DNA from 2 places in the Synechococcus sp. R60.1 genome. Region 1 is predicted to be linked to the other one. Evidence: predicted binding sites of a transcription regulator. Region 1 holds the regulator's gene; the other holds the start of a gene.
What was found. Region 1 encodes NtcA, which controls nitrogen genes in cyanobacteria. Its sites were predicted from a motif close to GTANCNNNNGNTAC; they were not measured.
Positions count from the first base shown of each region.

Region 2: NW834_RS08340 (ferredoxin--nitrite reductase) is a predicted target of NtcA. The motif match lies at 9,034-9,047, and genes of this name have one in related genera.

Region 1 covers NZ_JANSIA010000103.1:904-9,799, reverse strand. The annotation lists partial or broken gene NW834_RS12215 (M61 family metallopeptidase) at 1-1,707, opposite strand, end outside; gene ntcA (global nitrogen regulator NtcA) at 2,017-2,691, shown strand; gene eno (phosphopyruvate hydratase) at 2,930-4,213, shown strand; gene NW834_RS12200 (prolyl oligopeptidase family serine peptidase) at 4,210-6,297, opposite strand; gene treZ (malto-oligosyltrehalose trehalohydrolase) at 6,414-8,273, shown strand; gene NW834_RS12190 (NAD(P)/FAD-dependent oxidoreductase) at 8,270-8,896, opposite strand, start outside.
Region 2 covers NZ_JANSIA010000050.1:1,379-19,059, reverse strand. The annotation lists gene NW834_RS08370 (molybdopterin oxidoreductase family protein) at 1-1,319, opposite strand, end outside; gene NW834_RS08365 (Uma2 family endonuclease) at 1,428-1,961, opposite strand; gene NW834_RS08360 (ABC transporter ATP-binding protein) at 1,995-2,837, opposite strand; gene NW834_RS08355 (nitrate ABC transporter ATP-binding protein) at 2,876-4,867, opposite strand; gene ntrB (nitrate ABC transporter permease) at 4,940-5,899, opposite strand; gene NW834_RS08345 (CmpA/NrtA family ABC transporter substrate-binding protein) at 6,045-7,367, opposite strand; gene NW834_RS08340 (ferredoxin--nitrite reductase) at 7,429-8,976, opposite strand; gene NW834_RS08335 (CAP domain-containing protein) at 9,169-10,308, opposite strand; gene NW834_RS08330 (hypothetical protein) at 10,325-10,471, opposite strand; gene NW834_RS08325 (RNA-guided endonuclease InsQ/TnpB family protein) at 10,591-11,853, opposite strand; gene NW834_RS08320 (ureidoglycolate lyase) at 12,213-12,698, opposite strand; gene NW834_RS08315 (hypothetical protein) at 12,914-13,705, shown strand; gene NW834_RS08310 (ABC transporter permease) at 13,932-14,573, shown strand; gene NW834_RS08305 (ATP-binding protein) at 14,592-17,600, shown strand; gene NW834_RS08300 (ABC transporter substrate-binding protein) at 17,604-17,681, opposite strand, start outside.

The DNA of each region.
Region 1 (8,896 bases):
GGGCCGAGGGGGATCCAACGGGATCCAGAAATGTTTCAACTGATCGGCTTGAAAAACGCTCAAACAAATGATCTGGTGGGGCTGATAGGCTGTCAAGCGTTCTGTCAGGTTGGCGGCGCTCACCCTGAACCCATCCAGGGCCACCAGCTCATCGCCGGCCCAGATGCCTGCTTTTTGCGCCGGGGATCCCATCTCTACTGCGCTGATGCGATTGCCCTCGCCGTTGAAATTAAGGCCCAAGTAAGGGCTGGGGTTGGGGCGGCTGAATTGGGCTTTGAGGGTGAGGCCAAAGGGGTGTAGGTAAGTGTTGTAGTCTAGCTCTTCCGTGCCTTCCACATAGGCGGAGAAAAACCGGCCAAGATCGGCACCGGCTGCCCGCTCAAACGCCTCCCGCAAGTCTTGGTCGCTGTAGCCCTTCTCTGACCGACCAAAGCGCTGCCACAGATCCTGCAAAGCCGTATCCAGGGATCCCTGACCGCCGGAAAGGTGGCGAATGTGCAGATCCAGCAGCCAACAGACCAAAGCCCCTTTTAAGTAATAAGAAACCTGGCTGTTGAGGGTGTTTTCGTGGGGGCGGTAGAGTTTGATCCAGGTGTCGAAGCTGGACTCCCGCAGCGATTGCACGGCCCGGCCCGGAGTACGCTGCAAGCGGCCAATCTGTTCGGAAAGAACTTTTAAAAAATCGCCGGCACTGAGGATCCCTGCCCTCAATAAGATGACGTTTTCGTAATAGCTGGTCGCCCCCTCACAAAACCACAGACATTCCAGATAATTTTCCTGGTTGTAATCGATCTTTTCCAATGCCAGAGGACGCAGACGCTTGACATTCCAGGCATGAAACAACTCGTGGGCCATCAGAGCCAAAAACCGACGATAGGACTCTGGCTGATGCAGCTCTAGCCCAGAGTAAAGAAGGGTGGTGCTGTACTTGTGCTCAAGGCCACCAAATCCTCCCGGCGACAAATGCACAATGAACCAGTAGCGGTCGTAGGGTAGCCCACCAAAAAATGCGGCTGTGGTTTCGACAATGGCCTTGGCATCGGCAACGGCCCGATCGACATCCAGAGTGCCCGACCCCCAAACCACAAGGTAATGTGGGATCCCTTCCACCTCAAACGATTGCATCCGATGCAGGCCCACCTCCACCGGGCTATCCACCAGCTCGTCATAGTCCTCTGCCACAAAAGACTGGCCGGAAGTGGGATCCTCAGAAGGAGAGGTCAAGGGCCGCAAACTGGTGGCGATGCGCCAATCGGGCTTGGGGGGGATCACCGTCAAGGTGTAAGGTTCCCGCTCGCGACCGGGCACGTAGAGGAAGAGCGCTGCCCCGTTGAAATAGGCGTGGGTCAAATCCAGATGGTTTGTGCGCACCGTCAGCTCATAGGCATAGACCCGGTAGCACACCTTCACGGCAGAACAGCCCGGCGGATCGATCTGCCAGGTGTTCTTGTCCACCTTCCGCCAGGCCAAAGGGATCCCTTGCTCAGTTGCCGCCTGAAACTCCTGCACATGACGGGCATACTCCCGCACCAGGTAGGATCCCGGCGTCCACACCGGCAGTCGCAGCCGCAAAGGCACCTCTGGATCCACCTCTTGGATCTGCAGTTCCACCTCCAGCAGGTGATTGGCCGGATCCGGCATCCGCACTGTGAAATGCTGGCGGCTCAGTTGAGAAGGTGCAGCAACAACAGCCTCCGGGCTCCCCATAGATAGATAGATAGATAGAATGTTCCAACCCACTCCACTCTCTACCGCCAAGGGCCGACGCAACCCCCAGCGACAATGGCTCTTATCCTAACCCCTGCTTTCGGTTGGGGATCCCTTTCTGGGGCAAAAACGAGACTCAAAAATGTAGCACGTGCTACAAAGATGCCTGGGCAGAACCTTCTACTTTAGGGTAAATCTTGGTATCATCATCGATTCTGAAGTCAAGGGGTTGCAACCTAGCCTAATGCTTCTAGATTGATCTTAATAGGTTGATCTTAGGTATAAACTGACCTTAAAAGGTTAATGAGTATGGCGGTGGCCGTAGCGGAAAAATCTCTGATCACAGCCTTCAAGCAATTGGGAGGCCCTCACCATCCTCCGGTTATCGAAACGTTTGAGCGCGGGAAGACCATTTTTTTTCCAGGGGATCCGGCGGAGCGGGTTTACTTTTTGGTAAAGGGAGCGGTTAAGCTCTCGCGGGTCTACGAAATGGGGGAGGAAATCACCGTCGCCCTCCTACGCGAAAACAGCATCTTCGGCGTGCTCTCCTTTATCACGGGACAGCGCTCCGACCGCTTTTATCACTCGGTGGCTTTTACGCCTACCGAGTTACTCTCTCTACCGATCGAGCAGGTGGAAAAATCCTTGCAGGAGAACGCCGAACTGGCCATGTTGCTGGTTAAAAGCCTGTCGTCCCGCATTTTGCAAACGGAGATGATGATCGAGACGCTGGCTCATCGCGACATGGGATCCCGTCTGGTCAGCTTTTTGTTGATCCTCTGTCGCGATTTCGGAGTGCCTGGCCCGGATGGGGTCACCATCGATCTCAAGCTGTCTCACCAGGCCATTGCCGAGGCCATTGGCTCAACCCGCGTCACCATCACCCGCCTGTTGGGAGAGCTGCGCAAGAAGAAGTACATCTCCATTCACAAGAAGAAGATCACCGTACACGACCCGATGCGGCTGAGCCATCGCTTTGCCTAGAAGGAAGAGGAGAACACCTCCTGAGTAGCACCTTGCCCAGGCAAACCCCGCTCGATGGTTGGTTGAAGCTCTACCCGGCTTATGTTCAGTCTACTGCTGCAGCCTTGAAGAATCTCTATACCTAAAGGACAGACTTAAAGTTTTCTGGAAGCTGACCGGATCGCGGGCAAAAACCTACTAGTCTATGGGGGGATCTGGCTTTGGCCAGAGCTATCTAGCCAATTGCTGAGGTGTAACTGTGGAAACAGCCATCGAGTGGATTACCGCCCATGAGATCCTCGACTCGCGAGGGCGTCCCACCCTAGAAGCCCTGGTGGGTCTAGCCAATGGGGCAACGGGCTTGGCGCAGGTTCCCAGCGGTGCTTCGACCGGCACCTTCGAGGCCCACGAGCTGCGGGATGGGGATCCCAAACGCTACGGCGGTAAGGGTGTGCTGAGGGCGGTGGAAAACATCCTTGGCCCCATCCAGTCGGAGCTGCAGGGAGAAGATGCCCTCAACCAAGCCCGTATTGACCAGTTGCTGATCGACCTGGACGGCACCCCCAACAAGTCCCGCCTGGGGGCCAACGCTATTTTGGCAGTTTCTCTGGCGACAGCCAAAGCGGCTGCGGAAGCAGTGGGCTTGCCTCTTTACAAATACCTGGGGGGGCCCTTTGCCAACCTGCTGCCGGTGCCGCTGATGAACGTGCTCAACGGCGGCGCCCACGCCGACAACAACGTCGATATTCAAGAATTTATGCTTGTGCCCATTGGAGCGGCCAGCTTTCGCGAGGCGCTGCGCTACGGGGCTGAGGTGTTTGCGGTACTAAAACAAGTGCTGCAGCAGAAGGGGCTGTCCACCGGTGTGGGGGATGAAGGGGGGTTTGCTCCTGATCTCGACTCCAATGCGGCGGCTTTGGATCTGCTGATGACGGCTATTGAACAGGCAGGCTACAAACCGGGAGCAGATATCGCCTTGGCCTTGGATGTGGCCGCCAACGAGCTGCTGCAGGATGGGCAATATCACTTTGAGGGCAAAGCCCACAGCGCGGCTGATATGGTGGCTTACTACCAGCAACTGCTGGCCAACTATCCCATCCTTTCCATTGAAGATGGGCTAGCGGAAGAAGACTGGGCCGGTTGGCAAGCCATGACCGCTCAACTGGGATCCCGGGTACAGCTGGTGGGAGATGACCTGTTTGTAACCAACCTGACCCGCCTGCAAAAGGGTATCGACAGCGCCGCCGCCAACGCCATTTTGATCAAGCCCAACCAAATCGGCACCCTGACGGAGACCGTCTCGGCCATCCAATTGGCAGTTCAAGCCGGCTTTCGCACCATCATCAGCCACCGCTCTGGCGAGACGGAAGACACCACCATTGCCGACTTGGCGGTGGCCACCCGTGCCGGGCAGATCAAAACCGGATCCCTCTGCCGCAGCGAGCGCATTGCCAAGTACAACCAACTGCTGCGCATCGAAGACGAGCTGGGGGAAGCGGCAGTTTATGCCGGTCGGGTGGGCCTGGGTCCTAGAGCTCGCTAACTTCCCGTTCCGTCCCAGGGGATCCCTAGCACCTGCACCAAAAAGGCCCAGCGGTCGGCAGCTTCCTCAATCAGCTTGCTGGTGGGCTTGCCGGCCCCGTGCCCTGCCTTGGTGTCGATGCGGATGAGGATGGGCTGGGATCCCCCCTGGGCTGCCTGCAGGGCAGCGGCAAACTTGAAGCTGTGGGCGGGCACCACCCGGTCGTCGTGATCTGCGGTGGTGATCAGGGTGGCGGGATAGGCAGTGCCGGGCTTGAGGTTGTGCAGAGGGGAATAGGCGTAGAGGGCCTTGAATTCCTCCGGGTTCTCCGGGGATCCGTACTCGGAGATCCAGGCCCAGCCGATGGTGAACTTATGAAAGCGCAGCATGTCGAACACCCCCACTGCCGGCAGGGCCGCTGCAAACAGCTCCGGCCTCTGAACCAGGCAGGCCCCCACTAAGAGGCCGCCGTTGCTGCCGCCGGAGATGGCCAACTTGGCGGGGTTGGTGTAGCCATGGGCTATCAGCCACTCGGCAGCGGCAATAAAGTCGTCGAACACCTTTTGCTTGTTGAGCTTGGTGCCCGCCTGGTGCCACTCTTCTCCGTACTCGCCGCCGCCGCGCAAACTTGGCTGGGCATAGACACCGCCCATTTCCAGCCAGGCCACCAGACCCACTGAAAAGCTGGGGGTAAGAGAGATGCCAAAGCCGCCGTAGCCATACAGCAGAGTGGGGTGATCCCCTGTCCGAGTCAGGCCACGGCGGTGGACGAGAAACATGGGGATGCGGGTGCCGTCTTTGCTGGTGTAAGACACCTGCTGCACCTCGTAGGCCTGGGGATCGAAATCCACCTGGGGCTGACGGAACAGGGTGCTGGTGCCGCTGGTGAAATCGTAGCGGTAGATGGTGGGCGGGGTAGTGAAGCTGGTAAAGGTGTAGAAGGTCTCGGTGTCGTAGCGCTTGCCGCCAAAGCCGCTGGCGGATCCCAGCCCGGGCAGCGGGATTTCTCCTAGGTAGGTGCCGTCTAAAGCAAAGGTCTTGATCTGGGTGTGGGCGTCTTTGAGGTAGAAGGCCACAAACTGATTGTTGATCAAGCTAACCCCCTGCAGGGTCTCCTCCGCCTCGGGGATCACCTCCTGCACCTGGTCAGGCTGCTCCAAGTCAATCGCCACCAGTCGCCGCCGAGGAGCTTGGCAGTCCGTCAACAGCCAAAAGCGGGATCCGTCGTTGCCCACGAAGCTGTATTCGGCCTCAAACTCGCGGATGAGCTCTACTACAGGAGACTGGGGATCCCGCAAGTCTTTGTAGAAGATGAGGTTTTTGGGATCCGTGCCCCGCCAGACGGAGATGATGAGGTAATTCCCATCTTCAGTAACCCCGCCGGCAAAGCCCCACTCTTTTTGGTCGGGGCGGTGATAGACCAAGACATCTTCTGACTGGGAGGTGCCCAGGCGGTGGTAGTAGAGCTTCTGGAAGTAGTTGGCGCTTTCGTATTCGCTGCCGGGGGCCGGTTCGTCGTAGCGGCTGTAGAAAAATCCCTGCCCGTCCAGGGTCCAGCTTACTCCCGAGAACTTAATCCAGCGCAGGTGATCCGGCAAATCCTCGCCGGTCTCGATGTCCCGCACCTTCCACTCTTGCCAATCGGAGCCGGAGCAGGAGAGGCCATAGGCTAAATACCGTCCAGCGTGCTCCGCACCGCTGTCGCGAGCGCGGCTGATGGCAATGCCCGCTAGAGCCACCGTGCCGTCTTCCGAGAAGGTGTTGGGATCCAGCAAAACCCGCGCCTGGCCCTCTAGACTTTCTTGGGTGTAGAGAACGCTCTGGTTTTGCAGGCCGTCGTTTTTGAAGTAGAAGTAGCGGCCCCCTTCTTTGAAGGGCTGGCTGTATTTTTCATAGTTCCAGAGCTGGGTCAGGCGTTCTCGGATCCGCTGCCGGGCTGGGATCTGCTGCAAGTAGTTAAAGGTAAGGTGGTTTTGCGCCTCAATCCAGGCCCGCGTCTGCTCCGAATCCAGATCCTCCAGCCAGCGGTAGGGATCCGGTACCGCCTGCCCGTGGTAGATGTCGACAACGGTGGGATCCGGATAGCTGGGCGGGTAGTTGAGCATGAGACCTAAGCGCTAGAGACCCATTCCACTATGGCAGAGGAGAAGCCAAAAACCCACTCTCCGGCCTTTGCCAGGCATGCTCGCTATAGTGGAAGCCGAGTTGCGGGATAGATTCTGTGTTGCAGGCTTCTCCTTTCTTCCAGGCCGGGCGGATGGGCGCCTATCCCCTGGGCTCAGGCTGCTATCACTTCTCGGTGTGGGCGCCCTTGGTTGAGCAGGTGGAGCTGAAGCTGCTCAGCCCTGTCCAACGTTGCTTTACTCTAGTGCGGGATGAGCAGGGCTATTGGCAGGGGGAGGTGGACGGGATCCCGCCTGGGCCGGTGGACTATCTCTACCGTCTGCACACCCAGGCAGGGGTAGTGGAGCGGCCGGATCCCGCTTCCCGCTGCCAGCCCTACGGCGTCCACGGCCCTTCGCGGGTGGTGGATCCCCGCTTCGACTGGCAGGATCAGGGGTGGAAGGGGATCCCCCTGTCTCAGTGGATCCTCTACGAGCTGCATGTAGGCACCTTTACCCTCGAGGGCACCTTTGCTGCTCTGATCCCTCGCCTGCCGGAGTTGGTGGAGTTGGGGGTAAACGTGCTGGAGCTGATGCCGGTGGCCCAGTTTCCAGGAGAGCGCAACTGGGGCTACGACGGCGTCTACCCCTACGCGGTGCAGACCAGCTATGGAGGAGCGGCAGGCTTCAAAGCCCTAGTCAATGCCTGCCACCAACTGGGTTTGGCCGTCATCTTGGATGTGGTCTACAACCACCTGGGGCCGGAGGGGAACTACCTGCGGGATTTTGGCCCCTACTTCACCGACAAGTACCACACCCCTTGGGGGGATGCCCTCAACTTCGACGACCGCTATTCTGACGGCGTGCGAGAGTTTTTCCTACAAAACGCCGAGTACTGGCTGGAGGAGTTTCATCTCGATGGGCTGCGGCTGGACGCGGTGCATGCCATCTACGACTTCAGCGCCTACCCCTTCTTGCAGGAATTGGCAGAGCAGGTGGATGCCCTAGAAGCTCGCACTGGCCGGCCCAGGGTTCTCATTGCCGAAAGCGACCTCAACGATGTCCGCCTCATCACCCCCCGAGAGCAAGGGGGCTACGGGCTAGATGCCCAGTGGTGCGATGACTTCCACCACTCACTTCACACCCTGCTTACCGGGGAAAAGACAGGCTACTACCAGGACTTTGGCGAATTGGAGCACCTGGCCAAGGCTTACCGGGAGAGCTACGTTTATTCTGGCCAGTACTCCTGCTACCGCGCCAGGCGTCACGGCAACTCCGCTGTTGGGCGACCGGGATCCCAATTTGTTGTCTGCATTCAAAACCACGACCAGGTGGGCAACCGCATGTTGGGAGAGCGCCTCAGCCAGCTCACCTCTTTCGAGGGCCTCAAGTTGGCTGCCGCTGCCCTGCTGTTGGCCCCCATGCTGCCGCTGCTGTTTATGGGGGAAGAATACGGGGAGGTGGCCCCCTTTCTGTATTTTGTCAGCCACGGGGATCCCGATTTGGTGGAAGCGGTGCGCCAAGGACGCCGCCGCGAGTTCAGCGCCTTTGCCTGGCAGGGAGAGCCGCCGGATCCCCAAGCTGAAGAGACTTTCTTGCGCTCCAAGCTGAATTGGGAGTTGAAAAAAGCCGGTCACCACCAGGTTCTCTGGAAGTGGTACCAGGCCCTGATCCGGCTGCGCAAAACCCAGCCGGCCCTCCAGCATCTGGAGCGGGACGGGGTGGAAGTGGAGCTCTTTTCCAACTCTGGCCTAGCTCTGCACCGCCGCCAGGGATCCCAGGCTTTGCTTGCCCTTTTCAATTTCAGCCCCGATCAGCCAGTCACCTATACCCAATGGCCCAGCGGCACCTGGGAAAAACTTTTGGACAGCCATGAGACCCAGTGGTTGGGAAAGGGATCCCAACTGCCGGCAGAAAGCCAAGGGGATCCGGTTGAGGTACTGGGCTATGGGGTGGCGGTGTACGGTCAGAACCCCTAAAAGAGGTAATCCCGGCCGCAGCCGTAGCGCCAAGCCTCGCGGCGCCGTCTCCAGAAGTAGTCCTGGGGGTTGGTTTCCGGCTCCGGGCGATCTGTTAGCCTTTGCAGCAGCTCGAAGAGGCCAAGCGCGCCAAAGTGGCCCGCCCATGCCACCAGCTCCGGCAACCCCAACCGAGGCAAAAGTCTGGCTACCAAGCTGGGATCCCGACGCGTCACCCCCCACAGGGCCTGGGCCAAGCCGCCAAACTGCACCACATCCTGCAAAAAGGGCTTCACCACCTGGGGGCCGGCGGCAAACATGGCCTCAAACACCCTGCTCAACAAGCGGTTAATGCTATCGGGATCCCAGGTTTTCTCCCGCAGAGGAGGAATCATGGCCTTCTGAAATAGCCAGGTCGCGGCCAAGTTGGGCTGGTAGGGTTGCAGCAGGGCCAGGGCTGCCTGGTTCAACTGCCGTTGCGCCAGGGCCTCGTGGATCCCCTGCTGTAGGCGATCCAGGTGGCGCAACATGGCGCCAAAGCCGCCAAAGCTTAGAGGCGACTGGCTGCCACTGCTGTCCCCCACTGCCAACAGGCGATCCCAGGGCAGTTGCAGAGGGCTACGGCGGTAAGCGGGAAAAACGCC
Region 2 (17,681 bases), on a different contig from region 1:
TATTCTGCCGTTTCTGTAGGGTAATAAGCCTCTTGGTAAACGGTAAAGGGAGACTTTTTCAGGGCTTTTTTGACCCGTTCCAGATCCGGAAAGCTCACCAAAGGATTAGTGGCCACAATCCAAAAGAACTGCAGGGATCCGGTTTCCAGAGCGGCAATCATCTCGGTAGCCCTCAGCCCTGGGCAGGGAGAGAGGGAACCGCCGGGCAAACCCCAAGCCTGCTCCACCTCTGCCCGATGCTGGGGATGGCTCACCAGCCGATATCCCGGCAGCAGATGGGATAACCCCCCTGCCTCTCGACCACCCATGGCATTGGGCTGGCCGGTCAAGGAAAAGGGGCCCGTCCCCGGTCGGCCAATTTGCCCGGTCAGGAGATGCAGGTTGATTAAGCTGGTGATCTTGGCGGTGCCCTCGCTGGACTGGTTTAGGCCCATCGACCAAAGGGATAGAACTCTCTGGGATCCCTGCCAAAGCTTGGCTGCTTCGATCAAATCCTCGGTGGCAATTCCGCAGCGCTGGGCCACAATCTGCGGTTCATAATCGGCCAGCAAAGCTGCATATTCAGCAAAACCTTGGGTGCAGCCCTCGATAAAATCGGTAGCCATTGATCCCCACTTTAACAACAAATGGGCAATCCCATTGAAAAGATCGATATCGGTTCCAGGACAAATTTTTAAGTGGAGATCGGCAGCTTCTGCTGTCTGAGTGCGCCGGGGATCCACGACCACCATTTTGAGGGGGGATCCGGGCTTGTGCCGCTTCTTCAAGCGATTAAAAAGAATGGGGTGGCACTCGGCGGTGTTGGTGCCCACCAGAAAAGCCAGATTGCAGAGATCGAGATCCTCGTAGCAGCAGGGGGGGCCATCGGATCCCAGGGATTGGGTGTAGGCCGAGACGGCCGAGGACATGCACAGGCGCGAGTTGGTGTCAAAATTATTGGTGCCCAGGCAGCCCTTAATGAGCTTTTGAGCAACGTAATAGTCTTCAGTGAGCAACTGCCCCGATCCATACATGGCTATGGAGTGGGGGTTGTCTTTGAGGCGGCGCAGCCGAGAAACCATCTCCTCAAAAGCCTGATCCCAAGAAATGCGGCGAAAGGGCTGATCCAAGCTCTCCCGAAACAGGGGAGAGAGCAGCCGATCTCGACCAACTGCCTCCAGGATCGTGGCCCCCTTTACACAGACCATCCCCAAGCTGGAAGGATGCTCCCGGTCGCCTCTCATTTTCCAGTCACCTGAGGCTGTCGAAACCGCCTCCAATCCACATCCCACACCGCAATAGGGACATAGGGTTTTGATGACAGCTTTTTCCGACTCCATCGCGGTCACCATGAGTTGGGATCCCTATTAAACGCCCAATTCTCTCGCATTTTGGATCCCTTAGCTGAGAAGAGCGGCAACTTGGATCTCCAAGCCAGGTAATACAACCTAGCTCTTGTCAGTGTCCTGTTCAGCTGGCCAAAGATGGCCATCTTGAGTTTGGATAAAAACGTATTTGCTTCTGGGAAAAATCAGCCAGACTTCCAGCGCACCGGAGCTGAGATACTCTTGGGCTTTTAGGAAAATATCTTCTCCACAGTCGGTTGGAGAGAAGATCTCCTCAACCAGAGGATAGCTCTGCAGCAGCGTGGCAATATCCTCTCCAAATTGCTGGATTAAATCTGGAGATGAGTAGGCAGCATCAGGTCTTCTGACTCTGCCTTTGGTTTGGCCGGGAGCCTTCACCAAAACCATACCCCCCAATGGCTGACATTCAACATAACCGAGCCAACGGAAGAGAAGTCGGGTTTGGATCTTTGCATGCCCTAAGGTTTGCCCCACTTTCTCCACAATGTAGCCATCTACCCATTTGGTTTGGGCAACTGGATTGGCCAGATAGTCGGCAAGGGTTTTGGGCAAGCTAGAGACCCGCTCCTCCATTGGGAGATCGGTTGGAACTACCTGAACCGGAGCAGTGGCCATCAACTTCCCTCTCCAAGTATTTTGAACCCTAGCTCAATCCCCTCCATGGGCAAAGCGGCGATAGAGGAAGTCAAGGGCGCGGTTACGCAATTCGTAGAACTCAGGCATTTCCATAATGCGGGAGCGGATGCGCGGTCGCTCAAAGGGAATGGTCAAGATCTCACCAATATGGGCAGCGGGGCCGTTGGTCATCATCACCACACGGTCTGACAAGTAGAGAGCCTCGTCGATGTCGTGGGTAATCATCAAAACTGTGCAGCGGTGATCCCGCCAAATGGCCAGCAGCTCATCTTGTAGATCTTCCTTGGTAATGGCATCCAAGGCCCCAAAAGGCTCATCCAAGAGCAAAACTTGCGGACGAACGGCAAGAGCACGGGCAATGGCTACCCTTTGCTTCATGCCTCCAGAAAGCTGCTTGGGCCGCTTGTGGGCTGCTTCCGCCAAACCTACCAATTCCAGATGTTCTTGAACAATTTCCCTTTTTTCCCACCGGGGTTTGGTTGGGTACACCTGATCCACCACCAGATAAATATTTTCAAAGGCAGTCAGCCAGGGCAAAAGGGAATAATGTTGAAACACCATCATCCGATCCGGCCCTGGGGAGGTGATGGGCTGGCCCTTGAGGGTAATGGATCCCGAAGTGGGAGTCGAAAAACCCGCCACCATGTTGATCAAGGTGGATTTGCCACAACCCGAGTGGCCGATAATGCAAACAAACTCACCGGCGGCCACTTCCAGATTGATATTTTCCAGCGCAACGAAGGGCCCTGCTGAGGTGAAGTAGGTCTTGCCCACATTCTGAAGACAAAGAAGGGGCAGTCCTGCAACCGGAGAAGCAGAAGATAGCGGTGAGGAGAACGTGCGGGAGCTGGTCATCATGGTGTTTTCCAATCGAGAGTTTAAGGTAACAAAAGCTAAACTTCGCTGAGCTGGTACTCCTGCAGCTTCAGATCCTGCCGGATGGCCACCGACTCCAGGTAAGCAACGGGATCCTCTCCGTCGAAGCGGGATCCATCGGCAAAGAGCAAAGCTCCGCGGTCGTGGGCCCGATCCGGCAGGCCCAGTTCTCTGGCGGCTAGGGCGTAGGTTTCGCTGTCCAGAACTTGGTCGAGAACCGAAACCCAATTGCGGGGAAAAGCGCAGAGTCCCCAGCGAGCCATCTGCGTCAGGATCCAGAGGTGTTCCAATCTTTCCGGACAGGTGTTGCGCCCGTTGGCAAACTGGTGAAAACCGGTGAGGGCTTGGGATTCATCGGCAATTCCCCGCTGCAGGATGCCCCTCCACCCCGGCTGCAGATCCTCCAGGGCCACGCCCACATACTGGGGCTGAGCCAGCCACTCCAAGATCTCAGAACGGTGCTGCGGCTGATCGCAGTAGTGACAAGCCTCCAGTAGTGCTTTGACCAGAGCTACATGGGTGCGGGGGTAGCTTTGGGCCCAGTCCTGGCGCACCGTCAGCACCTTTTCAATGTGGCTGGGTAAGATTTCAGGGGTGGTGGCGACGATAACCCCCACCTGTTCCCGCACAGCGCGGGAGTTCCAGGGCTCGCCGACGCAGTAGCCGTCGATGTTGTCGGCCTTGAGATGGGCCACCATCTGCGGGGGTGGGATCACCGTCAACGTAACGTCCCGATCCGGATCCACCCCCCCACCGGCCAGCCAGTGCCGCAACAGGAAGTTTTGCATGGAAGCCGGATGAACCACTCCCAGGGTGTGGACTGTGTCGGGGGTGTGGTTGAGGTATTGGCGAAAATCCGCCAGGCTTTGAACGCCTCGCTCCAAAAGTCTGCGCCCAAAGGTAATGGCGTTGCCGCCGCGGGAGAGGGTTAGCGCGGTAATCAAAGGCACCGGAACTCCCCCTACTCCCAAGGTGGAAGCCAACGGGATCCCGGCCACCACCATAGCCGCGTCCAGCCGACCGGAGCGGATCCCTTCCCAGATGGTCTTCCAGCCTGGCTCCCGCACCAGGGTGACCTGCTCCAGGCCATGCTTTTGAAACAGGCCTTTTTCCTGCGCCACCACCAGCGGGGCGCAGTCGTTGAGGGGCACAAAGCCAACCTCCAAATTGACCTTCTCCAGGCCGTGTTTGGCAATGGCCACGCGAACAGGCGTTTTTTGGCGAGCCCGCTTTTGCTGGTTGAGAAAGTAGATCATCTCTCCCCGCAGGCTGTAGTAGTCGGGGTGACGCACCACTTCCAAACGATGGCGGGGTCGAGGAAAAGGGATCCGCAAAATCTGGCCAATGCGGGCAGCGGGGCCCTGGGTCATCATTACCACCCGATCCGAAAGCAGCAGCGCCTCATCCACATCGTGGGTAACCATGACACAGGTGAGCTGCTCCGCCTGGGCAATCTCCATCAGTTGCTCCTGCAGGTTGCCGCGCGTCAAGGCATCCAGAGCGCCAAAGGGCTCATCCAACAGCAGCACCCGCGGACGGATGGCCAAAGCCCGGGCAATGGCTACCCGCTGTTTCATCCCTCCTGACAGATGGGCCGGTCGCTTGTCGGCTGCCCCCTGCAACCCCACCTGGCGGATGTGCTCTTCCACAATCCGGTCCCGCTCCGCTTTGGGAAGGGATCCCAGCACCTCGTCCACAGCCAGGGCAACGTTCTCCCGCACCGTCAGCCAGGGCAGCAGGGAATAGTTCTGAAACACCACCATGCGATCTGGGCCAGGATCTGTAACTTGTCGGCCCTCCAGGAGAATGCCCCCTCGGGAAGGCTTTTCCAGGCCGGCGATGATGTTGAGCAGGGTCGATTTGCCACAGCCGGAGTGGCCAATTAGCGAGACAAATTCCCCTTTTTGGATCTCCAGGTGGATGTCTTTCAGGACAGGATAGACCTCTCCGTTGTCGAGGAGAAATTCCTTGTCGACATGATCCACTTCAATGTAAGGCTGGGTCTTCATGATTCCCCTGAGATGATTTCTGAGAGCATGGAGAAATTGTCAGCAACCAATCTAAAACTCGGCCAAGCTCATTTAGCGATCCTCAGCCACCACCAGCGAGCCAATCCAAGCCGTGATCCGATCCAGCAGAAGACCCACCATCCCGACATAGATCAAAGCCAGAATGATTTCGCTGATGCGGGAGCTATTCCAGGCATCCCAGATGAAAAATCCAATGCCCACACCGCCAATCAACATTTCCGCTGCCACAATGGCCAGCCAAGACAAGCCCACCCCAATGCGCAAGCCGGTAAAAATATAGGGCACAGTTGCCGGGAAAACGATTTTGAAAAAGTACTTCCAGCCGGACATGCGCACAATTCTGGCCACGTTGCGGTAGTCCTGAGGGATCTGCTGTACGCCGACAACGGTGTTGATCAAAATGGGCCAGAGGGCCGTAATGAAGATTACGAAAATGGCGGAAGGGTTGGCATCTCGAAAGGCAGCCAAAGAAATCGGCAGCCAGGCCAAAGGCGGCACCGTGCGCAGCACCTGAAAAATGGGATCCAAAGCCTCGTACAGCCAGCGATTGACCCCGATGATCATGCCGCCCACAACCCCCACCAAGCCGGCCAGGGCAAACCCAATGAACACCCGCCGCAAGCTGGCCCAAATTTGCCAGAACAGCCCTTTGGCATTGCCGCCATAGTCAAAAAAGGGATCTTTAATGAGGGGATCCCAGGTGTCCTGCCAAACCTGGAGAGGGGTGGGCAAGTTGGCTCCGGGGCGGCTGTAAATGATTTGCCAGAGAATCAGGACGAGCAAAATGGCCGTAGCGGGCAACAGAATGCGACGCAGCGCTTTGTGGATTTGGACTCTTTGCCGCCAAGCAGAAGAAGGTGCAGAACTGGCGGGAGAACCGATTCCGGTACTGGACTGAAGAACAGAACCTTGGCCGGTTTTCAGCAGCCAGTGGCCTAGGCCAACCAGTAGGGGAAGCAGGATCCGAAAGAGGTGGTAGCCCAACTGTAGGGCAGAGTGGAAAATCCTCATGGCTTGCTGGGAGTAAGGTTGAAGTCGACTTAAGAGGATCCCAAGAGAGAAGGGGTTTCAGTTGAACACTCTTTGTGGGGATTCGGGGATCCCTTCTCTCCTGGACAGAGGGTTTGCAGCTAACTTGCTGGGGAAAGTTGGGAAATTAGGCCAGCTTCTTAATCGCCAATTTCTCCAGGTAGGCGGCAGGATTTTCGGGATCGAACTGCACCCCGTCGAAGAAGGTTTCCACTCCTCGAGAGGTGCTGGGGGGAATGGCTGCCCCCTGACCAATGGCTTTGGCAGCTTCTCGCCAGAGTTCTTCCCGATTCACCCGCTCCACCAAGGCTTTGGTATCGGTGTCGGCAGGTAGGTAACCCCAGCGGATGTTTTCGGTCAAGAACCAGAGATCGTGGCTCTTGAAGGGGTAGGAAGCGTAGTTCTGCCAGAACTTCATCAGGTGGGGGCTGTTTTCAACGACCTTGCCGGTGCCGTAGTCAAAAGTGCCCCGAGAACGGCCCAAGATATCGGGCACAGGCACCCCCAGCCAGCGGCGGTCGCCGATGATGCGACACATCTCCTCTTTGTTTTCCATCTGGTCGCACCAGATCTGGGCTTCTAGCACCGCTTTCAACAGGGCAAGGGTGGCTTTCGGGTGCGCATCCACCCAGTCGGCCCGCAGGGCAAAGGCCTTTTCCGGGTGGCCGTTCCACAGCTCGCCGGTGGTGAGGGCACTATACCCCTCTTTTTGGTTCACCAGCTGGGCATTCCAAGGCTCGCCCACACAGAGGGCTTCCATGGTTCTGGATTTCATATTGGCCACCATCTGCGGCGGCGGCACCACAATGACGGAGACGTCGCTAGTGGGATCGATCCCGCCTGCGGCCAGCCAGTAGCGCATCCATAGGTCGTGGGTGCCACCGGGGAAGGTCATCGCACATTTGGGATCTTTGCCGGCAGCTCGAAGCTCGGCAAACTTGGCCTTGAGGGGGGAACTATCCAGGCCGATTTGCAAATCCCGATATTGGTTGGAAATGCTGATGCCCTGACCGTCCAGATTGAGACGGGCCAAAATGTACATAGGCACCGGCTTGCCATCGGTAACTTTGCCGGTAGTGATGAGGTAGGGCATGGGGGTGAGGATGTGTGCCCCATCGATGCCGCCGGCGGCGGATCCCAGCACCAAGTTGTCGCGGGTGGTGCCCCAAGAGGCCTGCTTGACCACCTCTACGTCCTTCATGCCGTACTTGTCAAAGAACCCCTTTTCTTTGGCGATGATCAGGGGGGCCGCGTCGGTTAGAGCGATGAACCCCAGCTTGGCGCTGGTGGTTTCGGGAGTATCGGCCTGCGCCACCCAGTAGCCTTTGCCCAAGGATTGCGATTGGGCGCGCGGGATCCCAGCCGTGGCCGCCCCAGCCGTGAGAGCAGCCACCCCGGCCAAAAATTGCCGACGGGAGACGGGAGAGGAAGTGCTGAACAGCTTAGACATCGAAACCTCCAAGATTTACAACGACGAAGAAAGAAAAACTTTCAGGACGGCAACAGAACCGCTAGCGGGTTACCAAAACAGAAGCCTGGGCGGCGGACGGATGCTGACGCGGCCTGGCCCCGAAGTGCTCAATCAGTAGCTCCACCAAGACGGGCTTGAGGTCTTCGCAAGGGATCCCTTGGCGCACGCATTCGCCCAGCTTGGCGTCTTTGCCCACCTCTCCCCCCATGTAGATGTCCACGGCCTCCACCACCCTGCCGTCCTTGCGAGCAGTGGTGCCCATAAGGCCGATATCGGCTACTTGGGGTTGGCCGCAGGAGTTGGGGCAGCCCGTCCAGTGGATGCGCACCGTTTGGGGGATCTCCAGCTCCGCCTCCAGCTCCTCCATCAAGGCCACAGCCCGGTTTTTGGTCTCGATGAGGGCAAAGTTGCAGAACTGGTTGCCCGTACAGGACACCAACCCCCGCTGCAAGGGCCCTGGGTTGGGGGAGAACTTCTTCAAGAGCGGCTCTTTGAGGAGCGGGGCCACTCGGGAGTCGGGCACATTGGGGATGAGCACGTTCTGCTCCACCGTCAGCCGCAGCTCTCCGGAGCCGTACACCTCCGCCAAGCGGGCCAGCTCCATCATCTCCAGGGCGTTGAGCCGCCCCACCGGCACATGCAGGCCGACAAAGTTGAGGCCCGGCTGCTTCTGGGCATGCACCCCCAGCAGATCCCGCTTGTGCCAGACCACCTCATCTTTTTCCGCTGCCCTGAGCAGAGGGTGGCCTATCTGGCGCTCCACAGCCGCCCGGAACTTCTCTAGGCCCCACTCGTCAATGAGCCACATCAACCGCGCCTTTTGCCGGTTGGCCCGCAGGCCGTGATCCCGGTAGACCAGCAGCACCGCCTCGCACAGAGGAACCACATCGCGGGGATCCACCCAGACATCTAGGCCAATTGCCTCGGCGCAGCGGCGAGCCGAGAAAAAGCCGCCCACCAGGACGTTGAAGCCCAGGCGGCCATTTTTGAAGGCGGGCACAAAGGCCAGGTCGTTGATCTCCGCATGCACGGAGTTGTCGCGACAACCGCAGATGGCGATGTTGAACTTGCGCGGCAGGTTGCTGAAGGAAGGGTTGCCCTCGCCGTTGTTGGTGATCATGTCCTGCACCTTGCGGGTGAGACCGCGCACATCGATCAGCTCATCCGGGTCAATACCAGCCAGAGGGGATCCCGTGAGGTTGCGCACGTTGTCCATGCCCGACTGGATGCTGGTCAGGCCCACCTCCTTCAAGTAGCCCAGGATCTGGGGCATTTCCTCGATGGGGATGCCCCGCAGTTGCAGGTTCTGCCGGGTGGTGATGTCGGCTACGCCCTGTTCTCCATAGGGGTGGATGATTGCGCCCAACATGCGCATTTGGCCGCTGGTTAGGATCCCATTGGGCAGGCGCAGCCGCAGCATGAACTGACCTGGGGTGCGCTTGCGAAAGAAGATCCCCAGCCACTTGAGGCGGTGATCCCGGTCGTCTTCAGGAATGTTCTCCCAACCCATCCGGGCAAACGCCTCCAGCTCAGCCTTGACCGCCAAGCCATCCTTTTCGCTTTTGAGGCGTTCAAATTGGTTCGCCATGATCGCTGCCGTGGGGTGAACACTGGCTACCCTAGCGATGACGAACCGTTAACTTTGGTATTGGCAGTTACACTTTGTAACAAGTTATGCTATTTTGTCACCTTCTGATTGCAATTTGTGCATAAGGTCAGGCTTCCAGGAGCAGCAGACCCCTCTTTCCCCTTTGGGAAAGGGGCTGGGGGTGAGGAAAAGCTAGTTGAGAGGGTTGAAAGAGTTGAAAGGCTCCATCTGCCAGAGCAGACGGGGCGGGATCCCCAGCCCTTCGGTGAGGGGTGCGGGCCGTTGGGAAGTTTGGGGATCGCAGTCGTAGAGAGCGGTGGTGTAGCGGTAGCTGCGGGGGGGGCCACCGTTGAGGCGAATGCCGCTAATTTCAAAGGTGTAGTTGCGATTGGGCTGGATCGAACCCACGGAGTAGGTCAAAGTTTCCAGGCCAAAGGCGGGATCCCCCACGCGGAGATCTCCAACAGGCACCGGCTCGCCGCTGAGGGCATCGGTGATGCGGACTTGGGCTTGGCTGAGATCAGCCTTGCCGCCACGGCTGGGCACCGAGAAAGACCAGCGGTAGGCAGACAGGGGCTGGCCGGAAAACCCTTCTAGGCGGTAGAGGTAGCCGTCTTTCTCCGGGAAGGCGATGAACTCTGGATCTGGCACCGACTCGTCAAAACCGAAGATCCAGTTGGCGTTGGCCTGGGTCACCCGTCCAGCCCGTGGGTCAAAGACAATGCCGTAGGCCCCCTGGGCGTACTGAGGATACAGGTTCCAGCGGCGATGCCCCACATCCACAAAGTTTTCTCGACCTGGCTCGGCAAAATAGATGTCCACCTGCCGCGCCAACACCCGGCCTGGATCGGGGCCGTTCAGCTCTAGGATGGGCCCAACCGCCAGGTTGCTGAAGCGGGATCCCGCCTCCCCAGCAGGGGTAAAGCAGCGCCAAGAAGGGGGCGGCTGGTGGCTGAGAGTACCATTGGCTACCTGCATCAAGGCCGCTTGCTGGGCGGCTTCTAGGAACTGAGGATTGAGCTTCACCGGCGGTAACTGGTGCAACAGCCGTAGAAAATTCAGCCGATCCATCATCTTTTGGGCTGCTGCAGGCGTAAGGCGACCGGGGTTGCAGGTAGCAACCTGGGGCTGTTCGGCGTAAATAGGCCCCGTGAAGCTGCGGGTCTGGCGATCCAACCGGCACAGGAAGCTGGCAATCGGCACTTCCCCTGCCCGCGGTGGCTCCATCGAGGTAGGGGATCCTCCACAGGCCGCCAGCAGACAAAGACAAAAGATCCCCGCGATCCTCAAAGCCCAAAGCTGAACCAACTTGGGCAACCGCTGCAAGGGCATGCAAAAACCAGCCGAATTATGAGCCGGTGGGGGTGGGGGTGATGCTGGGGGGGCTGACGGTGCTGCTGCTGCTCTCGCCACAAGCAGGCAACAAGCCCAGACAGGCAAACAGGGCTAAGGCCGCCAAAAGCTGGTGGGTCACTTTGGGTTGCAACGTAGCCATGACAACAAACCTCCCAAATGCTGTTGGGTTTGACCCTGTTCTATCACCTGGCCGAGTGGGCCACAGCGTCAAAACTTATGCCGACAAGGGTATAACGTGACATCCTCCCGACGCTGACCCTACGGGTACAGCGCGGGCTTCCTAACCTCACGGTTAGGCATTCCTGCCCCACGCCACTTATCTAGGTCATAGACCCCCGACAGAACGACTTGGCAGGCTGTTTCCGTTCCCCAGAGTCCCTGGGCTACTACATTCTCTAGTCCACGATGCAAAACCATTTCTGCTGCTGCATGGTCACGATGAGTTCGATACCCACACTCAGGACAATGATGCTCCCTTGCTGTCAACGTTTTGCTGACAGTAGCAAAACATTTGGGACAGGTTTGGCTAGTCCCGTTGGAGTTGACTTTAGCGAAGTACACTCCACGTTTCCAGCACACCCATTCCAACAGAGACAGAAATTGTCCAAAAGCGACATCAACACAACCTTTTCGCAGCATTCCCCGTGTCAAGCCTGTGACATTGAGGTCTTCTGCAAAGATGGTTTGCGCTTGGTCACAAAGCTTATGAGCCGTCTTTAGGTGGAAATCTTTACGACGGTTCGCAATCCGATGGTGCATTCTGGCAACTTTGATTTGTGCCTTCTCCCAGTTTCGTGACCCCTTCTGTTTTCGTGCCGCTCTGCGTTGCAGCAATTTCAGCTTGCGTTGCATCGACCTAAAAAACTTGGGTCGCTCCTGGAAGCTACCATCTGAAACCGTCAAAAACCGTTCCAATCCCAGATCAATCCCAATCGCACGACCGTGAACCGGAGCATCGGGAACCGATATGTCCGATTCGATGGTAACGACGACATACCATTGCGTCCCTCTTACCTTGGACAGTACCCTCACCTGCTTGACCTTGAACCCATCTGGGATAGGACGATGCAAGTTGATAGGCACTTTTCCTATCTTTGGTAGCTTGATACTGCTGCCGGAGATGGGATTGTCCTTGAACTGGGGAAACACAAAAGACTTAAATTGGCCTTGTTTCTTGAAACGGGGAAACCCATATCCCCGCTTCTGGAATGCCTCCCAAGTATCATGCAGCCTGCGAATCGTAGCCTGCAAGACCTGAGAATGCACCTTGGCCAAATGCGGGAATTGCTTCTTTGCTTTGGGTAGGTTATTTTGCTGACGATGATAAGACGGGAATGGCTCATCGGCAGGAATGATGTACTCCTTCTCCAGTGAGCATCTGTCTATGGGACACTTACGGGAAGCAATCCAGTCTTTGAGTTCGCGCAAAGCGTAGTTGTACACGCCTCTGCACGTCTCAAGCCACGACCGCAGCTTGGCCTGCTGCGCGGCATCTGGATAGATCCGGTAAGTGTAGTTCATGGTCAGCATAGTGGCAGTTTACCACAAGCTATAGCTGCTGGTAAATACTTGTCTTATCCCATCGAGAGAATCGACAAGTGCGGGGAGTCCATGTATCCCGACGCTGATGCTTTGCATACAGCGCGGGACTTATAGCTCCCCGCGCCCCTCCTTTGTTAAGCCCAAGTCAAGGAACGCTCACCCAAGTCGGCTACATCCACTAGGACTGGGATCCAAGCCCACTTTCTCTCTCCACCCATAGTGGAGTACGGATCCCCACAACTCTTCTTGCGCTCAAGCGAAAGATTGCTGTGATCAATGATCAATGCTGCTTTTTGCCCGATTGACGAGAAAGTTGACAAGGGATCCCCAAAAGCTTGTCAGGGGGTGATCTGGAACTCCAGGTTGTAGGTTTGGAGTAAGTTTATGGTTTCGTGATCGGTGATGTTGGTGTCGGCCAGCTCTAAGTTGTAGAAATCGATGAACTCTTCGTGGTCAAAATAGGGGCCGGCATGCCAGGTACCCATCTCCAGTTTGATAAAGCGATCCCCAGGCACCCGAAAGGCTTGAATCTGATCCACGTGCAGCTCATCGGCAGGGGGTGCAACACCAATAAACCACTCCTTGCCATTGAGGGATCCCAGGCACTGGGTGCAGCGGATGTGGTGGGTGATCTGAGTAAACTTGAGGCCGCGGCGAGGCAAGCGCATGATGTAAAAGCGGGGCTGCCCTTGATTCAAGAACAACTGAGCATCTTGACTGTCGAAGGGTTTGTGATCGGGAGTGGGGCAAATGACCTGTCCATAGGGGGCAAAGTTTTCCGGTTCAGCGAGATGGGCCTTCAGTTGGCGCAATTGGCTGGTCACCCTGCTCTTCTCCTTTGCGTTTGACGAGCTGTCTTGTGTCTCACTGTTGCCCTACAACGTGAGCACGAGGGCGTGAAGACGCAAACAGCCCAGCGAACCCCATTCTATCGAGACTTGGCCAGGCAGCTTCCCTTCTGGGAAGGGATCCCTGAGCAAGCCCAAGCTGCTCAAGGTCGCAAGTACAATGGGAAAACTTCCCAGCCTCAGCAGAGCAAATGGCGATGCAGCGGGACTTGCAAGAGCTGATCATCTCCCCAGCTCAAGTTGAAAGCCTCTCTCAAGTGCCGGTGGCTTGGTTGTATCGGCCTCGGCCCGTTCGTCGTTTTAAAGACCGTCTGCGCCAGTTCTCCGCCTTCTGGGATCTCCTACGCTTGCTGGTGACGCTGGACTTGTTCTTGCGTTTCTTGACCTTCTGGACAGGGGGATCCCTACTTACCCTGGTGGGGCGGATTTGGATCCCTGGCCTACAGGCCACTTGGGGCACTTGGCCGGTGGAATGGGGGATCCTGGCGGCTATTGCCGCTCTGGGCCAAGCCTATTGGATTTTCCGCAGCCGCCGCATGCCGCTGCTGTTGAACTTGCTGGGGGAAGTGGATCGCTACAACCGAATCATCCAGGCCATCCACGTCAACGACCAGTTGGTGGAAGCGGGCAACCCCGAGGTGAAGCTGGCCCAGAGGGCTGAGGTGATCGAAGCGCTGAAGCTGACCCGGGCCGATCTCATTCGCGCCTTGAAAACCGAACGGATCTTGCGGCAAAACGAAGACCTGATCGAGCAGCAGAGCGAGTTCTTCGGCGATAACTTGGCAGCGCTGACGGCCCTACAGGTGAGCGAGCAGGCCAGCGAACAGGGGCGAATCCTGGAGGCTGCTTTACAGATTGCTTTGCAGGTGCGCTCCCAAATCCGCCGTTTGCAAGAGCGAGAAGCCAACCACCCCCCAAACAGGGATCCAGACAAGATTGAGAAAGATCAGCAGGATAGAGATGGCAACTCAGATGGGCAGTGAAACAGATGGTTATTTTTGTCGGCAGGCGGCGCTGTGGGTTCTAATCCTTGGGAGAAAGTTGAGGTTGATTGCACCGCGTTAGCAGGTCGGAGACCGAAATTGGAGTGACCCCATCTCCCTGATTGGTGCTAAATCCCCGCTCTGCACTATTCCGCACTGTCAAGATCGCCTGCCGGCGCTACACTGGGGCTTGTCTTGGATCCCTCTGTCATCCACACACCTCTAGATGAGCCTTTTGGCCCGCTCCCTGGCCTACGCCCAGAACCACAGCGACACGCTGTTTCAAGCTTTCGTCCAACACCTACAACTGGTGGCGGTGCCTTTAGGAATGGGGCTGCTGTTGGGTTTGCCGCTGGGCTTTTTCAGCTCCCGCTCCCAGATGCTTTCCCTGGTGGTGATCAATGCGTTTAGCAGCCTGCGGGTGATCCCCAGTTTGGCCATTTTGTTTTTGGCCATCCCCTATTTTGGCCTTAGCTTCCGTTCGGCAGTTGTCGCCCTAACCCTTCTGGCGTTGCCCCCCATTCTGATCAGCACGGATGTGGCCTTCCGCAGCCTTGAGCCGGCCCTGCGGGAAGCTGCCCTGAGCATGGGCATGACCCCTGCCCAGGTACTGCGGCACGTGGAGATCCCTTTGGCCTTGCCGGTGATCTTGGCCGGTGTTAAAACGGCTACCATTGAGGTGATTGCGAGTGCTACCCTGGCAGCATTCATCGGCGCGGGAGGGCTGGGTACTTTCATTACCCTAGGGTTTGCTCTCTATGACAACGCCATCTTGCTGGTGGGGGCGGTTCCAGTGGCCCTTCTGGCTATTGCGGCCGAGATCGGCCTTGGCACTCTGCAGCGGGCTTTGGAACCTCCCCAAGCCTGAGGTTCTGTGAGGGATCCCATGCCGTCTTCCTCTAGTTCTTCTGAAGTGCGATCCCGGTGGCCTTTCCGCTCCATTCCTTTGCGGGTGGCGTTGCTGCTGCCCCTAGTGCTCTCAGTAGCAGGGGGAGTGGGGGGAGTGGCCTATCTCTCCTGGCAGGGCGGGCGACACCTGGCGCTGCGCTTGACGGAGCAACTGAGGCGGGAAGTTACCGACCGCACCGAAGAGCATCTTGCCAGATATTTGCAAATTCCCCTTCAGATCAATGCCCTCAATCAAGGGGCAGTGAGGGGGGGGCTGCTGCCCGATTTGACAACCCCCAGCCCAGCCGATCTAGAGGTGCTGGAAGCTCACTTTGCCCGCCAGTTGCAGCCATTTCCTGAGCTCAGCTATGTCGGCTTTGTCTCGGCTCAAGGGGGGTTTGTGATCGCCCGCCGTCACGCCGATGGGTCGATCTGGACTTACCACACACCCGGCCTCTTGCCGGGATCCGTCCAGGGCTGCCAACGGGATCCGGAAACAGGGGATCCCACTGGCCTGAGGAGGCAGTTAGGCTTTGTGGATTTGAGGCGGTTGTTCTGGTTTCCCCAGCTCCTGCAGTCGGAAGGGATCCGCGACACTTGGGTGGTAACCCGATTTTTTGCGGAGCTTCCTGCCCAGGATCCAGAGCGGCTGATCATGACGTCCCTATCCCTGACCGACTCGGGGGGGCGGGTTTACGGCAGCTTGGTGGCTTCCCTCTCCGTCCGGCAGCTTCAAGCCTTTCTGGAACAGATGGAAGGCCGTTCTCCTGCAGAGGTGAGTTTTCTGCTGGACGAGGAAGGACAGGTGGTGGCCAGCACGGCAGGGCCTGCTCCCCACCCGCTGCTGGTGGCCGTGCAAGAGCAGGTGGGCTCCTGGGGGACGGCCTCTTCCCAAGATTCGCTGCGCCTCAAGGTCGGAGGGATCCCCTACTGGGTGGAGGTGGAGTCCGTTCAGAGTGAAGGGAGGCTAGGTTTTTATTTCGTGTACGGGATCCCAGAGGCAACCCTTCTGGCCGAAGTCCATCGGGGCGCCCAACAGGCTGCGCTGCTGGGGGGTGGGCTATTGCTGAGCATGCTGGGGACAGGGATCCTCCTCGGCGAAGCTCTCTCCCGTCCCCTGCGCCGCCTCACCCAAGTAGCCGAGCAATTTATCCAAAGCGGCTTCCAGCCCTGGCCTCCTTTGGATCCCGGCCCCATCCAGGAGGTGCAGACGCTAACCAAAGCCTGGCAGCAGGCGGCAGCAGCTCAGCAGGCCCTGCTGGATCGTCTGTGGCAGCAGCAGCAAGAATACCGCGCCGTGGTGGAGCAGCAGACAGAGCTCATTTGCCGCTTTCGGCCCGATACCTGCATCACCTTCGTCAATCCTGCCTACTTGCGCTTCTTCGGTCAGCGGGCAGAGGAGGTGATGGGCCAACCTTGGCGGGATCGGCTGCCGGAAGAAGAGCGGGAGGAAGTGTTGCAAGCTTTTGCCGCCCTCACTCCTGAAAGTCCCTTTTACAGCAGCGAGCGGGAGTATCCCGGAGAAAACGGCCAGTCCCGCTGGATTAGCTGGGTGGATCAGGGCATTTTCGACAGCCAAGGCCGCCTGGTGGAGATCCTGTCGGTGGGGCGGGAGATCACCGAGCAGAAACGGGCAGAACAACAGTTGCAAGCCCTCAACCGGGAGCTAGAAGCCCAGGTGGAGCTGCGCACGGCCAAGCTGCAGCAAGCCTTGCATTTTGAGGGGGTGCTGCGCGCCATCAGCAGCCGGATGGTGGTCAGCCTAAACGAGGGGGAAATCCTTGAAGAAGTGGTCAGAGCCCTTGCCGAAGCGCTAAGCCTGACCTGCTGCCAAATCCTGCTGCTTTTAGAAGATGGGTCAACCTGGATCCCTGGCTACTGCTACTCCCCCCTTCTCTCTTCTGATGCAGCTCAGGGCGACAGGGCGGATCCCTTGCATGGGCCAGACTACGCCAGCGACCCGGAGTTCTTGCGCCTGCTGCAGTCCCATTCTTCCTCACAGCAGAAATGGGAAATCCACTGCTGTTGTCGGAAGGAAGGACGCTGGGTGCGGCTGCTGGCCTGCACCCTTTGGGACAAAGAGAAGCGGCTGGGAGCTTTGCTGTTGGAGCGGCTGCCGGAGCAGGAGTTTTCCGAAGACGAGATTCAACTGGCCTATCAGGTGGCCAACTTGTGTGCCCTGGCCATTCGCCAAGCCCGTCTGTACCAAGCAGCCCAAGCGCAGGTGAAGGAATTGGAGCGGCTGAATTTGCTGAAGGATGATTTCCTCAGCACCGTCTCGCACGAGCTGCGCACCCCCATGACCAATGTGCGCATGGCCTTGCAAATGCTGCAAATGACCCGCGATAACCCCGAGAAACAGCGGCACTACTTCACCATTGCCCTGAAAGAGTGCAACCGGCAAATCGAGCTCATCAACGACCTGCTGGATATGCGACGGCTGGAAGCCGGGACGTATCTGCTGCAACCAGAGAATATTTTTCTGCCGCGGTATTTACAAGATTTGCTGGACGGGGCTCAGCCTTTGGCCCAAGCCAAACATCAACACCTGCAACTGCACCTGGAGGCAGGGATCCCCTCGCTTTGGGCCGACCCCACCTGCTTGGGGCGCGTTCTGCGCGAGCTGCTGCACAACGCCATCAAGTACACGGCCCCCGAGGGATCCATCCACCTGCGGGTTGTCTCAGAAGGAGAGGGGATCCTCTTCGTCTGCAGCAACAGCAGCGAGATCCCAGAGCCAGAGCTGCCCCGCATCTTTGAAAAGTTTTACCGGATCCCGCAATCGGATCGCTGGAAGCACGGCGGCACCGGCCTGGGGCTGGCTTTGGTGAAGCAACTGGTGGAGCATATGGGGGGGAATATCTCCGTCAACAGCTCGGATGGATGGACGCATTTCCAAGTTTGGTTGCCCCAAGGTGAGGATCCTGCTCCGCCATTGCCCGGCCCACCTCCAATGTCAGAAGACCTCCCCTTTTGGAAAGAGGCTGGGGGTGAGGGGCATACCTGACCCCTATCCCGGCAAGACTTGTTGCTGCCAGAGGGCCTCCAGTTGCACTGTGTATTCGGAGTTCACGATGGGCACTGCCCC